Regions from separate parts of the Streptomyces sp. NPDC087428 genome, predicted to be linked through region 2. Evidence: riboswitches for the same ligand, from Rfam matches in the RefSeq annotation. Region 2 holds a riboswitch; each other region holds the start of a gene.
What was found. Region 2 has a riboswitch for S-adenosylmethionine ahead of ACIO3R_RS13130 (hypothetical protein). Riboswitches for the same ligand answer to the same signal wherever they lie in the genome.
Positions count from the first base shown of each region.

Region 1: linked by a shared signal. The riboswitch ahead of ACIO3R_RS05585 (aminotransferase class V-fold PLP-dependent enzyme) and the one ahead of ACIO3R_RS13130 (hypothetical protein) in region 2 are both predicted to bind S-adenosylmethionine.
Region 3: linked by a shared signal. The riboswitch ahead of thrC (threonine synthase) and the one ahead of ACIO3R_RS13130 (hypothetical protein) in region 2 are both predicted to bind S-adenosylmethionine.
Region 4: linked by a shared signal. The riboswitch ahead of ACIO3R_RS10910 (putative leader peptide) and the one ahead of ACIO3R_RS13130 (hypothetical protein) in region 2 are both predicted to bind S-adenosylmethionine.

Region 1 is NZ_JBIUXR010000002.1:407,014-411,206, forward strand. It holds gene ACIO3R_RS05575 (rhomboid family intramembrane serine protease) at 1-481, shown strand, start outside; gene ACIO3R_RS05580 (Lrp/AsnC family transcriptional regulator) at 478-759, shown strand; gene ACIO3R_RS05585 (aminotransferase class V-fold PLP-dependent enzyme) at 822-2,198, opposite strand; SAM riboswitch class IV at 2,371-2,488, opposite strand; gene trpD (anthranilate phosphoribosyltransferase) at 2,572-3,636, opposite strand; gene ACIO3R_RS05595 (cytochrome bc complex cytochrome b subunit) at 3,763-4,193, opposite strand, start outside.
Region 2 is NZ_JBIUXR010000005.1:338,611-342,803, forward strand. It holds gene ACIO3R_RS13120 (cytochrome P450) at 1-612, opposite strand, end outside; gene ACIO3R_RS13125 (cytochrome P450) at 609-1,904, opposite strand; gene ACIO3R_RS13130 (hypothetical protein) at 2,165-2,557, opposite strand; SAM riboswitch class IV at 2,607-2,716, opposite strand; gene ACIO3R_RS13135 (phosphocholine-specific phospholipase C) at 2,860-4,193, opposite strand, start outside.
Region 3 is NZ_JBIUXR010000007.1:196,862-201,054, reverse strand. It holds gene ACIO3R_RS16910 (MoaD/ThiS family protein) at 86-364, opposite strand; gene thrC (threonine synthase) at 397-1,692, opposite strand; SAM riboswitch class I at 1,710-1,836, opposite strand; gene ACIO3R_RS16900 (glucosyl-3-phosphoglycerate synthase) at 1,990-2,940, shown strand; gene ACIO3R_RS16895 (trehalose-6-phosphate synthase) at 2,998-4,193, shown strand, end outside.
Region 4 is NZ_JBIUXR010000004.1:309,033-313,225, reverse strand. It holds gene ACIO3R_RS10920 (ATP-binding cassette domain-containing protein) at 1-508, shown strand, start outside; gene ACIO3R_RS10915 (cell envelope biogenesis protein OmpA) at 593-1,276, opposite strand; gene ACIO3R_RS10910 (putative leader peptide) at 1,568-1,618, opposite strand; SAM riboswitch class IV at 1,671-1,816, opposite strand; SAM riboswitch class IV at 1,936-2,078, shown strand; gene ACIO3R_RS10905 (amino acid ABC transporter permease) at 2,419-3,423, shown strand; gene ACIO3R_RS10900 (amino acid ABC transporter ATP-binding protein) at 3,420-4,193, shown strand, end outside.

The DNA of each region.
Region 1 (4,193 bases), on a different contig from region 2:
GCTGCACCTGCTCGGCAACATACTGTTCCTGTACGTGTTCGGAGCGATGGCCGAGGAGCGCATGGGCCACACCGAGTTCGCGTTCTTCTACCTCGGCTGCGGCTACCTCGCCCTGCTCGCCTACGCGGCCGCGCACGCCACGTCCGACCAGACACTCGTCGGCGCGTCGGGGGCGATCTCGGCGGTGCTGGGCGCCTTCCTCTATCTCTTCCCCCGGGCCCGGGTCACCAGCGTGTTCCCGTTCCTGCTCTTCCTGCCGCTGCGCTTCCCCGCCTGGATCGTGCTGATCTTCTGGTTCGTGCTGCAGTGGCTGGCCGCAGAGGGCGCGGGCAGCGGCCCCGGCGTGGCCTATCTCTCCCATGTGGTCGGCTTCGCCATCGGCTTCCTCTACGCCTGGGGGCGCTATCGGCGTGGGGCCAGGACACGAGGCCCTAGAGTGAGATCTCCAGCCACGGCCACCGAGGGAGAAAGCCAGCCGTGATCACCGCGATCGTGCTCATCAAAACCAGCGTGGACCGGATCCCCGAGATCGCCGAGGCCGTCGCGGCGCTGGACAGCGTCAGCGAGGTCTTCTCGGTCACCGGTACCTACGACCTGATCGCCATGGTCCGGGTGGCCAAGCACGACGATCTGGCCGACGTCATCCCCGGCCGGATCAGCAAGATCCCCGGCGTCGAGGGGACCGACACCCACGTGGCGTTCCGTACGTACTCGCAGCACGACCTGGAGGCGGCCTTCGCCATCGGTCTGGACGCATAGGTACATCCGTTCGGCCGGGTACGGACAGCTGTCCGTACCCGGCCGAACGTGTTTCACGACCCTCAGAGCTGGGCGGTACCCCGGTCCGGGACGCAACGGCCGTCCTCGGTGCGGTACTTCCACTGGGCGCCCTCGCTCACCAGCTCCTTGACCGCCCGCACGAAGCGCTCGATGTGCTCGTCCGGCGTACCGGCACCGAAGCTGACCCGGATCGCGTTGAGCGACCTCTCGCCCGGCTCGGCCTCCGGCGCACCGCACTCACCGATGTCCTGCGGGTCGCTGCCGAGCAGGGTGCGCACCAGCGGGTGGGCGCAGAACAGCCCGTCGCGCACCCCGATGCCGTACTCGGCGGAGAGCGCCGCGGCGAAGTGCGAGCTGTTCCAGCCCTCCACCACGAAGGAGATGACGCCGACCCGCGGGGCGTCGTCGCCGAACAGCGAGAGCACCTTGACCTCGGGGACCTCGGCGAGGCCGGCGCGGACCGCGGTGACGAGCCGCTGCTCCCGGGCGACCAGGCCGTCGAATCCGGCCTCGGTGAGCGCCTTGCAGGCGGAGGCGATGGAGTAGACGCCGATGACGTTGGGGGAACCGGCCTCGTGGCGGGCGGCGGTGGTGTGCCACTCGACGTCCACTGCGCCGTCGGCGCGCCGGGCGACCTTGCGGGAGGCGCCGCCGCCGGCCAGGTAGGGCGCGGCGTCGCGCAGCCAGTCGGAGCGGCCGGCCAGGACGCCGGAGCCGAACGGCGCGTACAGCTTGTGTCCGGAGAAGGCGACCCAGTCCACGTCCAGCTCGGTGATGTCGACGGGGTGGTGCGGGGCCAGTTGCGCGGCGTCCAGCACGATCCGCGCGCCGTGGGCGTGCGCGGCGGCGGCGAGCTCCTTGACCGGCCACAGCTCACCGGTGACGTTGGAGGCGCCGGTGACGCAGACCAGCGCGGGGCCGTAGGGGTCACGGTCCGCGAGGGCCCGCTCCAGCGTGGCGACGGCCTGGGCGGGGGTGCGCGGGGCGTTCAGGTAGGTCACCCGGGCGTCGCGCCAGGGCAGCAGGGACGCGTGGTGCTCGGTCTCGAAGACGAACACCTGGCAGTCGGCGGGGACCGCGGCGGCCAGCAGGTTGAGCGAGTCCGTGGTCGACCGGGTGAAGATCACCTGGTCGTCGGCGCGGCAGCCGAGGAACTCCGCGACGGTGACGCGGCTGGACTCGAAGAGGTCCGTGGAGAGCTGCGAGAGGTAGCCGGCGCCGCGGTGGACGCTGCCGTAGTACGGCGCGTACGCGGCGACGTCGTCCCACACCCGTTGCAGGGCCGGGGCGCTGGCGGCGTAGTCGAGGGCGGCGTAGACGACCTCACCGCCGGTCACCAGCGGAACCGTCACATCCTTGCCCAGAACCGGCAGAGGGGTACAAATGGACTGGTCGGCGGCAGCGGTGAAGACAGACATGACGGACTCCCGTAACAGGCAGGCGAATTCCGCGTGCCTGCGGGTACGCGGCAGCACGGAGGGAAGAAAAGAGGGTGTGCGGAGGAGGGCCGAAAAGCCCTATCGCATTCGCTTGCTCACAGAGGCTCCCTGAGGACCAGGACCCCACGGGTGGACGTCTACGACGTCGAGGGGTCCGCGCTTGCCGCAGACCTCGCTGCCTACGGCCTGGTCTTCACCCGGGGCACCCCGCCACGGACGGAGGGTTGCCGGACAGCGGGCCGGGGCCGTAGTCGCTGTCACTCATGACCTGCCCAGCATCTTGCCATACGTACCGGAACGCGCAAGGCGCAGTCCATGATCTGGACTGCGCCCTGCCTCACCTTCCGCACGGTCAGGCGTTGCTCGCCCTGACCCATCTCTCCAGCACCCGGCCGGCGGACCCGGAGTCGATGGACTCGGCGGCCTTCGCGATACCGGCGGCGAGCTGCTCGGTGAGCGTGCCCTCCCCCTGGTCCAGCGCGACCAGGGCCGCCGCCGAGTTGAGCAGGACGGCGTCCCGTACCGGGCCCTTCTCACCGGCCAGCAGGCGGCGGGCCACATCGGCGTTGTACGAGGCGTCGGCGCCGCGCAGCGCTTCCACCGGCACCAGTTCCAGGCCGACGTCGCGCGGGTCGAAGGCCTGCTCGCGCACGACGCCGTCCCGGGCCACCCAGACCCGGGAGGTCGCGGTGGTGGTCAGCTCGTCCAGGCCGTCGTCGCCGCGGAAGACCAGCGCGGAGTTGCCGCGTTCGGCGAGCACGCCCGCGACGATGGGCGCCATCCGCAGGTCGGCGACGCCGATGGCCTGGGAGCGGACCTGGGCCGGATTGGTGAGCGGACCGAGGATGTTGAAGGTGGTCGGGGCGCCCAGCTCCGACCGTGCCTTCGCCGCGTACCGCAGGGCGGGGTGGAACTTCACCGCGAAGCAGAAGGTGATGCCCGCTTCCTCGGCCACCTCGACCACGCGCTGCGGCGACAGATCCAGGTTGACGCCGAGCTTGCCCAGGACATCGGAGGAGCCGCTGGCCGAGGAGGAGGCGCGGTTGCCGTGCTTGACGACCTTGGCCCCGGCCCCCGCCACCACGATCGCGGACATGGTGGAGATGTTGACCGTCTTGGCCATGTCGCCGCCGGTGCCGACGATGTCGACCGTACGGCCGGGCACGTGGATGGTGGTGGCGTGCTCGTACATCGCACGGACCAGACCGGTGACCTCCGTGACGGTCTCGCCCTTGGCGCGCAGGGCGACCGCGAAGCCGGCGATCTGCACGTCGGTCGCCTCACCGCTCATGATGCGGTCCATCGCCCACGCGGTGTCGTCGGCGCTCAGGTCCTCGCCGCGCAGCAGCGGGGTCAGCACGCCGGGCCAGGAACGAGCCGCCACGCTGTCGCCGCCGACCGGGGTCACAACGTTCATGGTCCGCTCCTGGGGTCCACAGCCGATAAGGGGATGTGACCACCCTATCGAGCGCCGGGGACAGCGAAGAGCCCCGTCCATCGTATGGATGGGCGGGGCTCCTGCTGTGGCGATCAGTTCAGGTGATCAGTGGTGGCCGTGGCCGTCGGTGATCTCCTTGTACTCCTCGGCGGAAGGCTTGACGATCTGGTTGTTCTCGCCGTAGTAGCCCTTGCTGAGCCTGGCCCGCAGCTTCTCCACCGGCGACACCTTGCGCTTGACGCCGTTCTCGTCGACCAGCGGGCCGATCTCGACCGGCGTGTACTGCTCGTGCGCGGTGAGGGTGTGCAGCTGACCCTGCGACAGCGGCTCGTGGACCTCGACGAACTCACCGTGCGGCAGGCGCTTGATGAGCCCGGACTCGCGCCCGTGCAGCACCTTCTCCTTGTCCCGGCGCTGAAGGCCGAGGCAGATCCGCTTGGTGGCGATGAACGCCAGGACGGGAGCGACGAAGAACGCGATCCGCACGAACCAGGTGATCGAGTTGATCGACAGATGGAAGTGCGTGGCCCAGAGGT
Region 2 (4,193 bases):
CAACTCGGCGAGCAGGGCGAGCCGTTCGTCCTGCGGGGTGAGCATCGAGAAGAAGGCCTTGTACTGCCTGGTCAGCATGGCGTTCTCGGCGGGGTCCACGCCCATCAGCATGCCGACGACCCGCATCGGCAGCGGCTGCGCGAACACCGACTTGAGGTCGACGACGGCCCCGTCCCTGCCGCCGTCGGCGAGTGCGTCCAACAGCTCCCGGGTGAACTTCTCGATGTCGGGCCTGATGGCCTCCAGCCGGCGGGGCGTGAGCGCCTGGGAGGTCTTGGTCCGCAGCCGCCGGTGCTCGGCGCCGTCCACGGTGAACATGGACCGCCCGGCGTCGATCATCCCGATGAGCGGCCACGCATGCGTCACCTCGCCGCTCCGCCACAGCTCCCAGGCGTCGATGTCCTTCACCAGCCTCGGATCGACGAGGAGTTCACGTGCGTCGGCATACCGGGTGATGGTCCAGGCGGGTACGCCGAGCAGGTCGATCCGGGCGAGCCGCCCGGCGTCGCGCAGCCGCGCCGTCTCACCGTCCAGGTCCTGGACCATGGGGTCGATGACGACGGTCCCGCGGTCCGGGGCAGCTGTGTGCGCGGCGGCGTGAGGGCAGGTCACGAGAGGTCTCCTGTCGTACGAACGGGGGTGAACCGGACGGGGAGCGAGGTCGTCCCGCGCAGGAAGGCGGAGGGCCGCCGTACGAGGTCAGCGACGGCGACACCCAGCTCAAGGTCGGGCAGCCGGTCGAGCAGCACCTCGATGCCGGTACGCGCGATGGTCTCCGCGATCTCCTGAGCGGGGAAGGGGCACCGGTACTCGCCGTGGCTGAAGGCGAGGTGCGCGCCGTTGCCACCCTGGGCGGAGGCACCGTTGCCGGACAGGCTCTGCCGGATCAGCGGATCGGTGTTGGCTGCGCCGAGCCCGAGCAGCAGCATGTCCCCCGCCCTGATCCGCTGGCCGCCGAGCTGGGTGTCCCGGGCGGCCCAGCGTCCGGCGAGGATCTGGGTCGGCGCGTCCTCCCAGAGCACCGCGTTCATGGCCTCGGCCACGCTGCGCCGCCCGCCCGCCATCGATTCGGCGAACTCGTCCTCGGTGAGCATCAGCCGCAGGGAGTTACTGATCCAGTCGGCGGTGGTGAGGTGCCCGGCGGCCGTGATGGCCATCAGGTCGAGCATGTACTCCTCGTCGGTGAAGGCCTCGGGGAAGGCGAGCATCCGGGAGGTCACGTCATCCCTGGGCTCGGCCCGCTTGGCGGCGACCAGCCGCCGCATGTGTTCCCCGAAACGCAGATGGGCCTCCTGCGCCCCCGGACCGCCGTCGGCCAGGTCCTTCAACACCTGCGCGATGTCGGCGCCTTCGTCGTCGGGGAACCCGACCAGCCGGGCGAGGACGAGCACGGGTAAGGGCTCGCAGAAGTCGGCGACGAGGTCGGCGGTGCCCCGGCTGCACACGGCGTCGACCAGCCGGTCGGCCAGCTCCTCGCAGTGGTTGCGGATCTCGAACGGATCGGTCCCTTCGAGGGCGGGCCCGACCATCCGGGCGTGCCGCCGGTGCTCGTCCCCCGCGCTGAAGTAGATGGACGGCAGCGGCCGCCCGACCATGGGCAGCAGCGGCCAGTCCTCGGGGATGTGCTCCCACTGGTTCCACAGGCCGACATCGCGCGGGAACAGCTCGCCGTCGCTGGTGACTTGATGGAGTTCGCGGTATCCGATGACCAGCCAGGCGGGGAACCCGCCCGGCAGTTCCACGGGGACGACCGGCCCGTGATCACGGCGCATGGCACGGTAGACGGCCTGCGGCTCGGTCTGGAACGAGGGGCCGCTGAGCGGCACGGCCCCGGGCCTCGCGTGTGCGGGGCACTCCGGAGGGGGCGAGGCGGGCTCGGGCCGTGCGGAGGATGGGCGCGTCATCGTCCTGACTCCTGTGGCGGAAGCTTCACGCGTCACGATCGTTCGATCAACGCACGCCCACTATAAGGATTTTATGTGATGCCACGGCGGTCAACGGCGATCAAATGTGCAGCCAGAGCGAAGCAACTGGCAGATATCCCCGCACAATTGACCAACATCTTCGGGTACCGCCCCGGCCACCCCGAGCCGGTGCGCGGCCGAGTGCGCCCGCATGGACAGACAGAACGGACAGGGCCGAAACGCGCCCGGCCGGACCCGGACTACGACCGCCCGGAACCCTGGACGTCGCACAACTCCCCGCTCTCAAGGGCCACGTTGACGAGCGAGGCGGCCGGGTCGTCTCCGTCCACCAGCTTCAGCGCGTGCCAGCGGGACAGCCAGTACACGCGTCCGCGGTGACCGGCGAGTGTCTCCCGCAGCGCGTCCGGAGAGTGCGTCCAGACCGCCGGAAGGGCGCCCGCGTAGTCGAACGCGGCACGCAGCACGACCCATCCGTCGTCCCGGACGTCACTGGCGGTCAGCAGTATCTCGACGGCCTGGCCGGGCTCCTGCCGGCACTTCTTGGCATGGATCCAGTGCACCTGATGGCCTGCGGCGTACCGGTCGCAGCCGTCGCTCCGCACGGAGCCGTTCTCGGTGAGATGACGCAGCATGGTGGGTCCCGCCTTCCGGGGGTGATGGACCCCGAGCGCTCTGCACCGCGGTCCGCTGTTCCCCGTACCTCGCGCACGGGGCAGGTCGTCACCCGGAGCACCCGCAGCGGAGCGGGGTGCCGTCCAGCCAGCCGGGGCTGCGCGCTGGAACTCATGACCCGACGAAAACCCTAACGCACCCGTGGGACACACCCCGACGGACGGTGCACGCACAGCCGACGGATGGTCAGGGGAGGCGCAGGCGCGGGCCGGACCCGACCCGCGCCCCCTTGCCCCCCCCCGCCACGCAGACGGCAGCTCGCTCAGCCGGTGGCGAAGCCCGGGTCGCTCGTTCCGGCCTCGCCCGTCTCGACGTGCCCGGCGAACCGCCGAAGGAACGTGGCGTCCGCGTCCGACACCACCGTGATGTCGTACCAGCGCTTGCTTCCGCGCAGGTCAACGGTGTGCTTCACGGTCGCACCCGCACGCACCGCGAAGGTCTGCGCCCCGCCGCCATAGGCGTCCCCGTTGCGTACGGTCAACTGGACGGTCCCCGTACCGGCATGAGTCAAAGCCAGTACGAGCCCGCCGCTCGACGGGTCATGACGTGCGGTCACCTCCGGCCCTGCCGCCTTTCCTGGCCCCCGGAAGGCGCGCAGGAATCCGTTCGGGCCGTGCACGGTGAGGTCGGTCACGCCCTTCGAGTAGGCCGTGTTCCAGCTGTCGGCGAGCGTCTTGCCCGCCTCGGTGGTGTAGGTCCAGGGCCCGTCGGTGCGGTTCGCCGACGTCACCAGGAACTGCGCCCCGGCCGCGTCGCCGCCGCTGAAGGTCAGCCGATACTTCCCGGAGGCCGGGTCGGCCGCCCCGTCCACGAGGGGCGCGTACCGCAGCGGCCGGGTGGGCCGCGAGCCGGGCTCCTGCCTGGGCACACTGCCGGAGACCGGCGGCACCGGCACGTAGTCGGGGTGCCGGCCGTTGTCCGGCGGCGCGTATCCGTCCGTGGAGGGCAGCGAGGCGGGTGCGGTGTCGGTACGGCTGAAGTCGAAGGCCGAGGTCAGATCGCCGCAGACGGCGCGCCGCCAGGGCGAGATGTTGGGCTCGTGGACGCCGAAGCGCTCCTCCATGAACCGGATGACGGAGGTGTGGTCGAAGACCTCCGAACACGAGAACCCGCCGGTGCTCCACGGGGACACGACCGTCATGGGCACGCGCTGGCCGAGGCCGTAGGGCCCGGCCGCGTATCGGAGGTCGCCGGGGAAGTGGTCGGCGGAGGTGTCCACGGTGGAGAGCCCCTGCGCGGCCCCGGACGGGACGAACGGCGGCACGACGTGGTCGAAGAATCCGTCGTTCTCGTCGTAGGTGACGAAGAGGGCGGTCCGGCCCCACACCTCGGGGTTGGCGGTCAGCGCGTCCAGCACCTGCGAGATGTACCAGGCGCCGTAATTGGCGGGCCAGTTGGGGTGTTCGCTGTAGGCCTCGGGCGAGACGATCCACGAGATCCGGGGAAGCGTCCCGGCCCGGACATCGGCCTTGAGGTCGTCGAGGAGCCCGTCACCGTTCTTGACGTCGGTACCGGTGCGCGCCTTCTCGAAGAGGGGATCACCGGGCTTGGCGTCGCGATAACTGTTGAAGTAAAGAAGCGAGTTGTCGCCGTAGG
Region 3 (4,193 bases), on a different contig from region 2:
ACCATGCAGAATTGCCCCCTCCGCTTCTGTCGCAGAGAGGGCAATTCCGGTGACGCGTGGAGCGGGACCGCTCGGGTCCCGGGGGTCAGCAGCCGCCGGCGACGGCCGGGATGATCGAGACACCCGCGCCGTCAGGGGTGACCGCTTCCAGGCCGCCCTCGAAGCGCACGTCGTCGTCGTTGACGTACACGTTCACGAAGCGGCGGAGCTTGCCCTGGTCGTCCAGGACGCGGGCGGCGATGCCCGGGTGGTTCTTCTCCAGGGACTCGATGACCTGGGAGAGGGTCGCGCCCTCGGCCGGGACCTCGGCCTGGCCGCCCGTGTAGGTGCGGAGGATGGTGGGGATACGGACCTTGACGCTCATGGTGGGTGCCCTTCCTGGAGTCTCGGGTGGGGTCAGCCGGCGGTGCCGAGGCCCGCGGCGCGGAAGGCGTCCAGGCTCGGCCTGATCGTCGCCGTCGCCTGCGAGGTGGCGGCCACGGCGTCCAGCGTCTTGAGGCCGTCGCCGGTGTTCAGGACGACGGTGGTGAGCGACGGGTCGAGGAGGCCTGCCTCGATCAGCTTCTTCGTCACGCCGACCGTCACCCCGCCAGCGGTCTCGGCGAAGATGCCCTCGGTGCGCGCCAGCAGCTTGATCGCGTCGACGACCTGCTCGTCGTTGACATCCTCGACGGCGCCGCCGGTACGGCGGGCGATGTCCAGGACGTACGGGCCGTCGGCCGGGTTGCCGATCGCCAGGGACTTGGCGATCGTGTTCGGCTTCTGCGGCCGCACGACGTCGTGACCGGCCTTGAAGGCGGTGGAGACCGGGGAACAGCCCTCGGCCTGGGCACCGAAGATCCGGTACGGCTTGTCCTCGACCAGACCGAGCTTGATCAGCTCCTGGAGACCCTTGTCGATCTTCGTGAGCTGCGAGCCGGACGCGATCGGGATGACGATCTGGTCGGGCAGCCGCCAGCCGAGCTGCTCGCAGATCTCGTACGCGAGCGTCTTGGAACCCTCGCCGTAGTACGGCCGGAGGTTGACGTTGACGAAGCCCCAGCCCTCGCCGAGCGGGTCGCCGATGAGCTCCGAGCAGAAGCGGTTGACGTCGTCGTAGTTGCCCTCGATGCCGACCAGCTCACCGCCGTACACCGCGGCCATGACGACCTTGCCCTGCTCCAGGTCGTGCGGGATGAACACGCAGGACCGCAGACCGGCGCGGGCCGCGGCGGCGCCCACCGCACCGGCGAGGTTGCCGGTGGAGGAGCAGGAGAGCGTGGTGAAACCGAAGGCGCGGGCGGCCTCGACGGCGATCGCGACGACGCGGTCCTTGAAGGAGTGCGTCGGGTTGCCGGAGTCGTCCTTGACGTACAGACCGCCGGTGACGCCCAGCTCACGGGCGAGGTTGTCGGCCTTGACCAGCTTGGTGAAGCCGGGGTTGAGGTTGGGCTTGTCCGCGACATCGGAGGGGACCGGCAGCAGCGGCGCGTAGCGCCAGATGTTGTCGGGGCCGGCCTCGATGCGCTTCTTCAGCTCGTCCGGGGAGCCGCTCGGCAGGTCGTACGCCACTTCGAGCGGCCCGAAACAGGTCGCACAGGCGAAAAGGGGGCCGAGCTCGAATCGCTCTCCGCACTCGCGGCAGGAAAGCGCCGCGGCGGGACCAAGATCCACAGAAGACTCGGTGTTTGCTGCAACAGTCTGCACAGCCATGATGGCGAGGCCCTTTCTCCTCATCTTCCTCGTGACGCATTTCGCCACAAGACGGAATTGGCACCTTCCCCACCTGACCTCGCGGTCGGCTGGATGGTTGCCGGGACTTCAACGGGCCGTTCCCTCTGTCCCTCTGGATGAGCGCTGTGGCACTGGACCATGGATCCAGGCGTTTATCAGCGGATGGACCCCGGCATGCCACGGCCATCTGCGTTGTTCAAGACTGTAACCGAAGCACTGGACTGTTGAGATAGTCGTCCGAACCGCGAGATGGATCACATACAGGGAGTATCGACCGTGCTGGAAGAGGTCGAAGGCTGGCTGACCAGGCGTTCCTGGTCCTCCGCCGACCGCCCGCTGGAGCAGCTCCTGGCCGCCAGGGACCGCGACCCGCGCCGCGGGAGCGTGAGTGTCGTCCTGCCCGCGCTCAACGAGGCGGCGACGGTCGGGGACATCGTCCGGGTGATCCGGCGCGAGCTCATGGAGAAGGTCCGGCTGGTCGACGAACTCGTGGTGATCGACTCCGGCTCCACGGACGCCACCGCCGAGATCGCCCGCAGGGCCGGCGCCCGGGTGATCCACCGGGACGCGATCCTGCCGCGGGTCCCGGCCGTCCCCGGCAAGGGAGAGGTGCTCTGGCGGTCACTCCTGGTGACCGGCGGTGACATCGTCTGCTTCATCGACGCGGACCTCAAGGACTTCTCCGCCGACTTCGTCTCCGGCATCGTCGGCCCGCTGCTGACCGACCCCTCGATGCAGTTCGTCAAGGCGATGTACGACCGCCCCCTCGGGGACACCGCAGGCCAGGGCGGGCGGGTCACCGAGCTGGTGGCGCGGCCGCTGCTCAATCTGCACTGGCCGCGGCTGGCCGGCTTCGTCCAGCCGCTGGGCGGCGAGTACGCCGTGCGCCGCTCCCTGCTCGAACAGCTCCCGTTCCCGGTCGGTTACGGAGTGGAGCTGGGGCTGCTCGTCGACGCCCTGCACACCGTCGGCCTGGACGCGCTCGGCCAGGTGGACGTCGGCGTCAGGAAACACCGCCACCAGGACGGCCAGGCGCTCGGCCGGATGGCGGCGGCCATCTACCGGACCGCTCAGCTGCGGCTCTCCCGGGGGCACCTGGTCCGCCCCTCGCTGACCCAGTTCGAGCGCGGCGAACACGGTTTCGTCCCGCACACGTACCCGGTGGACACCGAGGAGCGGCCGCCGATGCGCGAGATCGAGGAGTACGTCTCACGCCGCGCGGCGTGACCGGGGCACGGCCGCACGCACGTTTGGACGGTTCGGGATCGGGCTAGATTCCGCAGCATGGTCTCCGAGCACGCCCCTCAGCCCGCCGCCGCCCAGGTACTCGTCGCGTCCAACCGCGGTCCGGTCTCGTACGCGCTCCGCGAGGACGGCTCGCTCGACGCGAAACGGGGCGGGGGCGGGCTCGTCTCCGGGCTGAGCGCCGTGGACGACAAGATGTGGGTCTGCGCCGCACTCGGTGACGGCGACCGCGAGGCGGTGCGCCGCGGGGTCGGCGAGCCGGGCGTACGGATGCTCGACATCGACGCGGACGTGCACGCCGACGCGTACAACGGGATCGCGAACTCGGTGCTCTGGTTCGTCCACCACCTGCTCTACCAGACCCCCGTGGAACCCGTCTTCGACGCGGAGTTCCGCCGGCGGTGGGCCTCCTTCGAGACCTACAACCGGGCCTTCGCCCAGGCGCTCGCCGAGGAGGCGGGCGAGGGCGCGGCGGTCCTGGTGCAGGACTACCACCTGGTGCTGGTGCCCGGGATGCTCCGCGAGCTCCGCCCCGACCTGCGGATCGGCCACTTCTCGCACACCCCGTGGGCGCCCGTCGACTACTTCCGGATGCTGCCCGACGACATCTCCGAGCAGGTGCTGCGCGGCATCCTCGGCGCCGACCGGGCCGCCTTCCTGACCCGCCGCTGGGCGGACGCCTTCATCGGCTGCTGCACGGAGATCCTGGGCGGCACCGGCCGCACCCGCATCGGCGTGCACGGGCTCGGCGCCGACGCGGACTTCCTGCGCCGCCGCGCGCACGAGGCGGACGTGGACGAGCGGATGGCGGCGCTGCGCGAGCAGGTGGGCCCCGGCCGGAAGACGATCGTGCGGGTGGACCGTACGGAGCTGTCCAAGAACATCGTCCGCGGGATGCTCGCCTACCGCGCCCTGCTCGACGAGCGGCCCGAGTGGCACGGCCGGGTCGTCCACATCGCGTTCGCCTACCCCTCGCGGCAGGACCTCGCGGTGTACCGGGAGTACACGGCCGAGGTGCAGCGCGTCGCCGACGCCGTCAACGCGGCGCACGGCACGGCGGACTGGACCCCGGTCGTGCTCCACGTCAAGGACGACTTCGCGCGCTCGCTCGCGGCGTACCGGCTGGCCGACGTGGCGCTCGTCAACCCCATCCGGGACGGGATGAACCTGGTCGCCAAGGAGGTCCCGGTCGTCTCCGACCACGGCTGCGCGCTGGTGCTGTCGCGGGAGGCGGG
Region 4 (4,193 bases), on a different contig from region 2:
GCTCGAATACCACCTCGGCGGCCGCGACATCAGCGAGGTGCTCGCCATGTCGGTGACGGAGGCCGAGGAGTTCTTCGGCGACGGCGAGGCGCGCACACCGGCCGCGCACCGCGTCCTGGGCCGGCTCGCCGACGTCGGGCTCGGCTACCTCAGCCTCGGCCAGCCGCTCACCACGCTCTCCGGCGGTGAGCGGCAACGGCTCAAGCTGGCCACGCACATGGGTGAGAAGGGTGGCATCCTCGTCCTCGACGAGCCGACCACCGGCCTTCACCTCGCCGACGTCGAGCAACTGCTCGGCCTGCTCGACCGGCTCGTGGACTCCGGTAAGTCGGTCATCGTGATCGAGCACCACCAGGCGGTCATGGCGCACGCCGACTGGATCGTCGACCTCGGCCCCGGCGCCGGCCACGACGGCGGCAGGCTCGTCTTCGAGGGCACCCCCGCCGACCTCGTGGCCGACCGCTCCACCCTCACCGGCGAGCACCTCGCGGCCTACGTCGGCGCCTGAGGGAGCCGTTGAACAAGAAGTCGACCTGAACGCTGTGTTGAACGAGGTGTGCACCGGGGCCTTCACCGGCCCCGGTGCCCCCGACTACGCGAGCCGGGGGCCGTCGTCCTGCTCCGGCACGTCGGGGAAGGCGGCGTTGTCGCGGAGGCGGCTCACGTACTCCTGGAGCCGAGGGCGGTCGTCGAGTGAGGCCGGGCCGAGACGGACGAGCGCCACCCACAGGTCCACATCCGCGGCCGTCAGCTCCGCGCCCAGTGCGTAAGGCCGCAGGGCGAGAGGGTGATCCAGCAGGTCCAGCGTTGCCGATCGCTCGGCGGGCCCGGCATCCGGGGTGACGTCGCAGTCCAGCAGGTCACGGAGGGCGTCGATGTCCCCGATGAGGCCCGGCGGGCGCAGAGCGGAGGGGCGGGCCTCGTCATGGCCGGACAGCAGGCCCGCGAGGTCGCGCAGGATGTCGGGGGTGTGGTTGCTGACGATCCGTCCGCTCCACCGGTCGCACAGCGCGGGCGCCGTCAGCGGTCCGTCGTAGTGGTGCACCGTCGCCTCGTACGCGCTGCGCAGCGAGGCGAACGCGCCGGGTGTCTCGGTGGGGCTTCCCAGGATCGTGGTGGCGACCGAGTCCTTGAGGCCGAGCAGGCCGAGAGTGATCGAGATGCGGAGCGAGCGCGGACAACTCGCCGACAGGAACAGCTCGTAGCGGTGCGGTGCCGGGTAGAAGCCGCCGGCCAGCCCGACGCCGATCCGGCTGTGGATACGGGAGGGCTGCACGGCAGCCGGGGGACGAGGGTGCGTGGCGCACGGAGCAGGCCCCGGGGAAACCGGGCCGCACGCAATCGAGTTCCCTGTGCCGGAACCCCGCGAACCGGAACCGCGTGAACTGGAACTGCGCGAAACTGTCTCGGGCATGACTCTCCTATGGGAATCCCGGTGGGAATCCCTGCGGGAACGAGGAAGCCACCGCCGCCTTGTGGGCACCAGCGGCCGGATGTGGAACGACTGCGCTCTCGTACCGGTCCGGATGGACCGAGCGGTCCGGTACGCGTCCGGATCTGTCCCGGGCTAGTAAGCGCTGGAGACACGCAGCAGATCGATGTGCAGGCGCCTCGTCAAGCCGTTCCTGGACAATTCCCACCGGTCCCGACTTCGGGGCTCGCGAGACGCGAGACCACGCTTGCCCCGCCACGCCGGCGGGACCCGGTCGTCACCCGGGGCACCCCGTCGCGGTGGAAGGGTTGCCTGCCAGCGGGCCGGGGCCGATAACCGCCTGAGCAGGAGAATCCCGCACCGGAGGCGCTGACAATCGTGACCGTCCATGTCAGTTTCGGTGCGTCACGTGACGCCGTCAAGAAGGCCGCACGGGCCGTCTCGCCTGGTGGTCACCGGCGTTGACATTCGTTTCCGGCCGTGCCTAACTTGCGGCGCGGAACGGTCATGAGCGTCAGCGGAAATCCCTGGTGCGCCGGCCGGCAACCCTCGTACGCGGTGGGGTGCCCAGGTTCGGACCGGACCGGATGACGTTCGGCGGACGTGTAGGCCCCAAGGGGCGGAATGGTGACGGTGAGAGCGATGCACGCAGCTGAGGGGATGGCTGCCTGGCGGTCCCGCGGCCGCGCCCTGCTGCTCTGCGCGGACCGCTCCGTCGACCTTCAGCGCGTCAACAGCGCGCTGTGTACCGCCGCTTCACGCATTCTCTGTCAAGCCTGACGGCATCCCCGGCCTCGCTCTTCCAGGCCTCTTGCCTTCCGGGCCTCTGCTCTCCGCGTTCTTGACGTCCACCGCTGTCGCGGTGCGCCCTCTCCCCGCCCGGCCCCCGTCCCGTGCCGTGTGCCGCGTCCCGCCGATTCGTCCCCGATCGGCGCGGCGTCGCCGCCGTCCGCGGTCCGGACTGTCCGAATCCGCTGGAGCCCTCCGTGAGTGAATCCCCTGGCATCGCTGTGTCCTCCGGATCAGCGCCGCCCGCCGAGGCGGCCCCCCGCCTCCACCCGCCCGCCGCGCCGAAGCCCCTGGCGGCACAGCGGGTCCTTCCCCTGCTGCGCCCCGGCCGCTGGATCATCACAGCCGTCGTCCTCGTGCTGGTCGCCCAGATCATCCACGGCCTGGTGACCAATCCCTTCTACCAGTGGGACCGGTTCTCGTACTGGTTCCTGCGTCCCACGATCCTCGACGGCCTGCTCATCACTCTCGAAGTCACCGTGTACAGCGCCGCTTTGGGTCTGCTCGGCGGCGTGCTTCTGGCGCTGGCCAGGCTCTCCCCGAGCCCCGTGCTGCGTGCGGTCAGCTGGGGCTACACCTGGCTGTTCCGATCGGTGCCGCTGATCGTGGTCCTGCTGTTCCTCTACAACTTCAGCGCGCTCTACCGGACGCTGAGCATCGGAGTGCCGTTCGGCCCGGCGTTCTTCACCTTCGACGAGTCCCGCCTCGCCACCGACATGGCCGTCGCCGTCATCGGCCTGAGCCTCAATGAGGCGGCGTACGCCTCCGAAGTGGTCCGCGGCGGCATCCTCTCCGTCGACCAGGGCCAGCACGAGGCGGCCTCGGCCCTCGGACTCCCGAGGCGCTACCAGTTCGCGAAGATCGTGTTCCCGCAGGCCCTGCGCTCCATCACCCCGAACTACGTCAACCAGCTGATCGGGCTGATCAAGGGCACCTCGCTGGTCTTCTACGTCTCGCTGCTCGACCTGTTCGGCTCCGTGCAGAGCATGGGCAGCAGTTACCCCGGCGACATCGTGCCGCTGCTGCTGGTGGCCACCGTCTGGTACCTGATTCTCACCAGCGTCGTGTCCGTCATCCAGTTCTACGTCGAGCGGTACTACTCGCGGGGCGCGCTGCGCACCCTGCCGCTGACCCCGTTGCAGAAGCTGCGGACCGGCCTCGGTGATCTGCGGGCCCGGGTCCGGAAGGAGACGGCGATATGAGCGCCGAGACGACCGGGAATACCGGGACGGCCGAGAAGGCGGCGGCCGGTACGGCTGGGACGGAGGAGACCGGCGGAGTGCTCGCGGTACGCCCCGCCGCGGTCGAGGTGCACGATGTGCACAAGTGGTACGGAACCCAACGCGTTCTGGAAGGTGTGGCGTTGACGGTGCGCCCCGGCGAGGTCACGGTCGTCCTCGGACCGTCCGGGTCCGGCAAATCCACGCTCCTGCGGGTGATCAACCACCTGGAGAAGCCCGAGATCGGCCATGTCAGCCTGAACGGTGAGCTGATCGGCGTACGCAGACACCGCGGTCGCCTCAAGGAGCTGAGCGAGCGGGCCATCCTGGCGCAGCGCAGCCAGATCGGCTTCGTCTTCCAGAACTTCAATCTCTTCCCGCACCTGACCGTGCTGGACAACGTGGCCGCGGCTCCGGTGGCGACCGGAAAGCTGACCAGGCCGGAGGCGAGGGAACTGGCCCGCGGCCTCCTCGCCCGGGTGGGTCTCGCGGACCGGACCGCCGCCTACCCCCGGCAGTTGTCCGGTGGGCAGCAGCAGCGCGTGGCCATAGCCCGCGCCCTCGCCCTGCGGCCCGGCGTCATCCTCTTCGACGAGCCGACCTCCGCGCTCGACCCCGAGCTGGTCGGCGAGGTGCTGGCCGTGATCAAGGACCTGGCCGGCAGCGGAACCACCCTCCTGGTCGTCACGCACGAGATCGGGTTCGCCCGTGAGGTCGCCGACCGGGTCGTCTTCATGGACGAGGGCCAAATC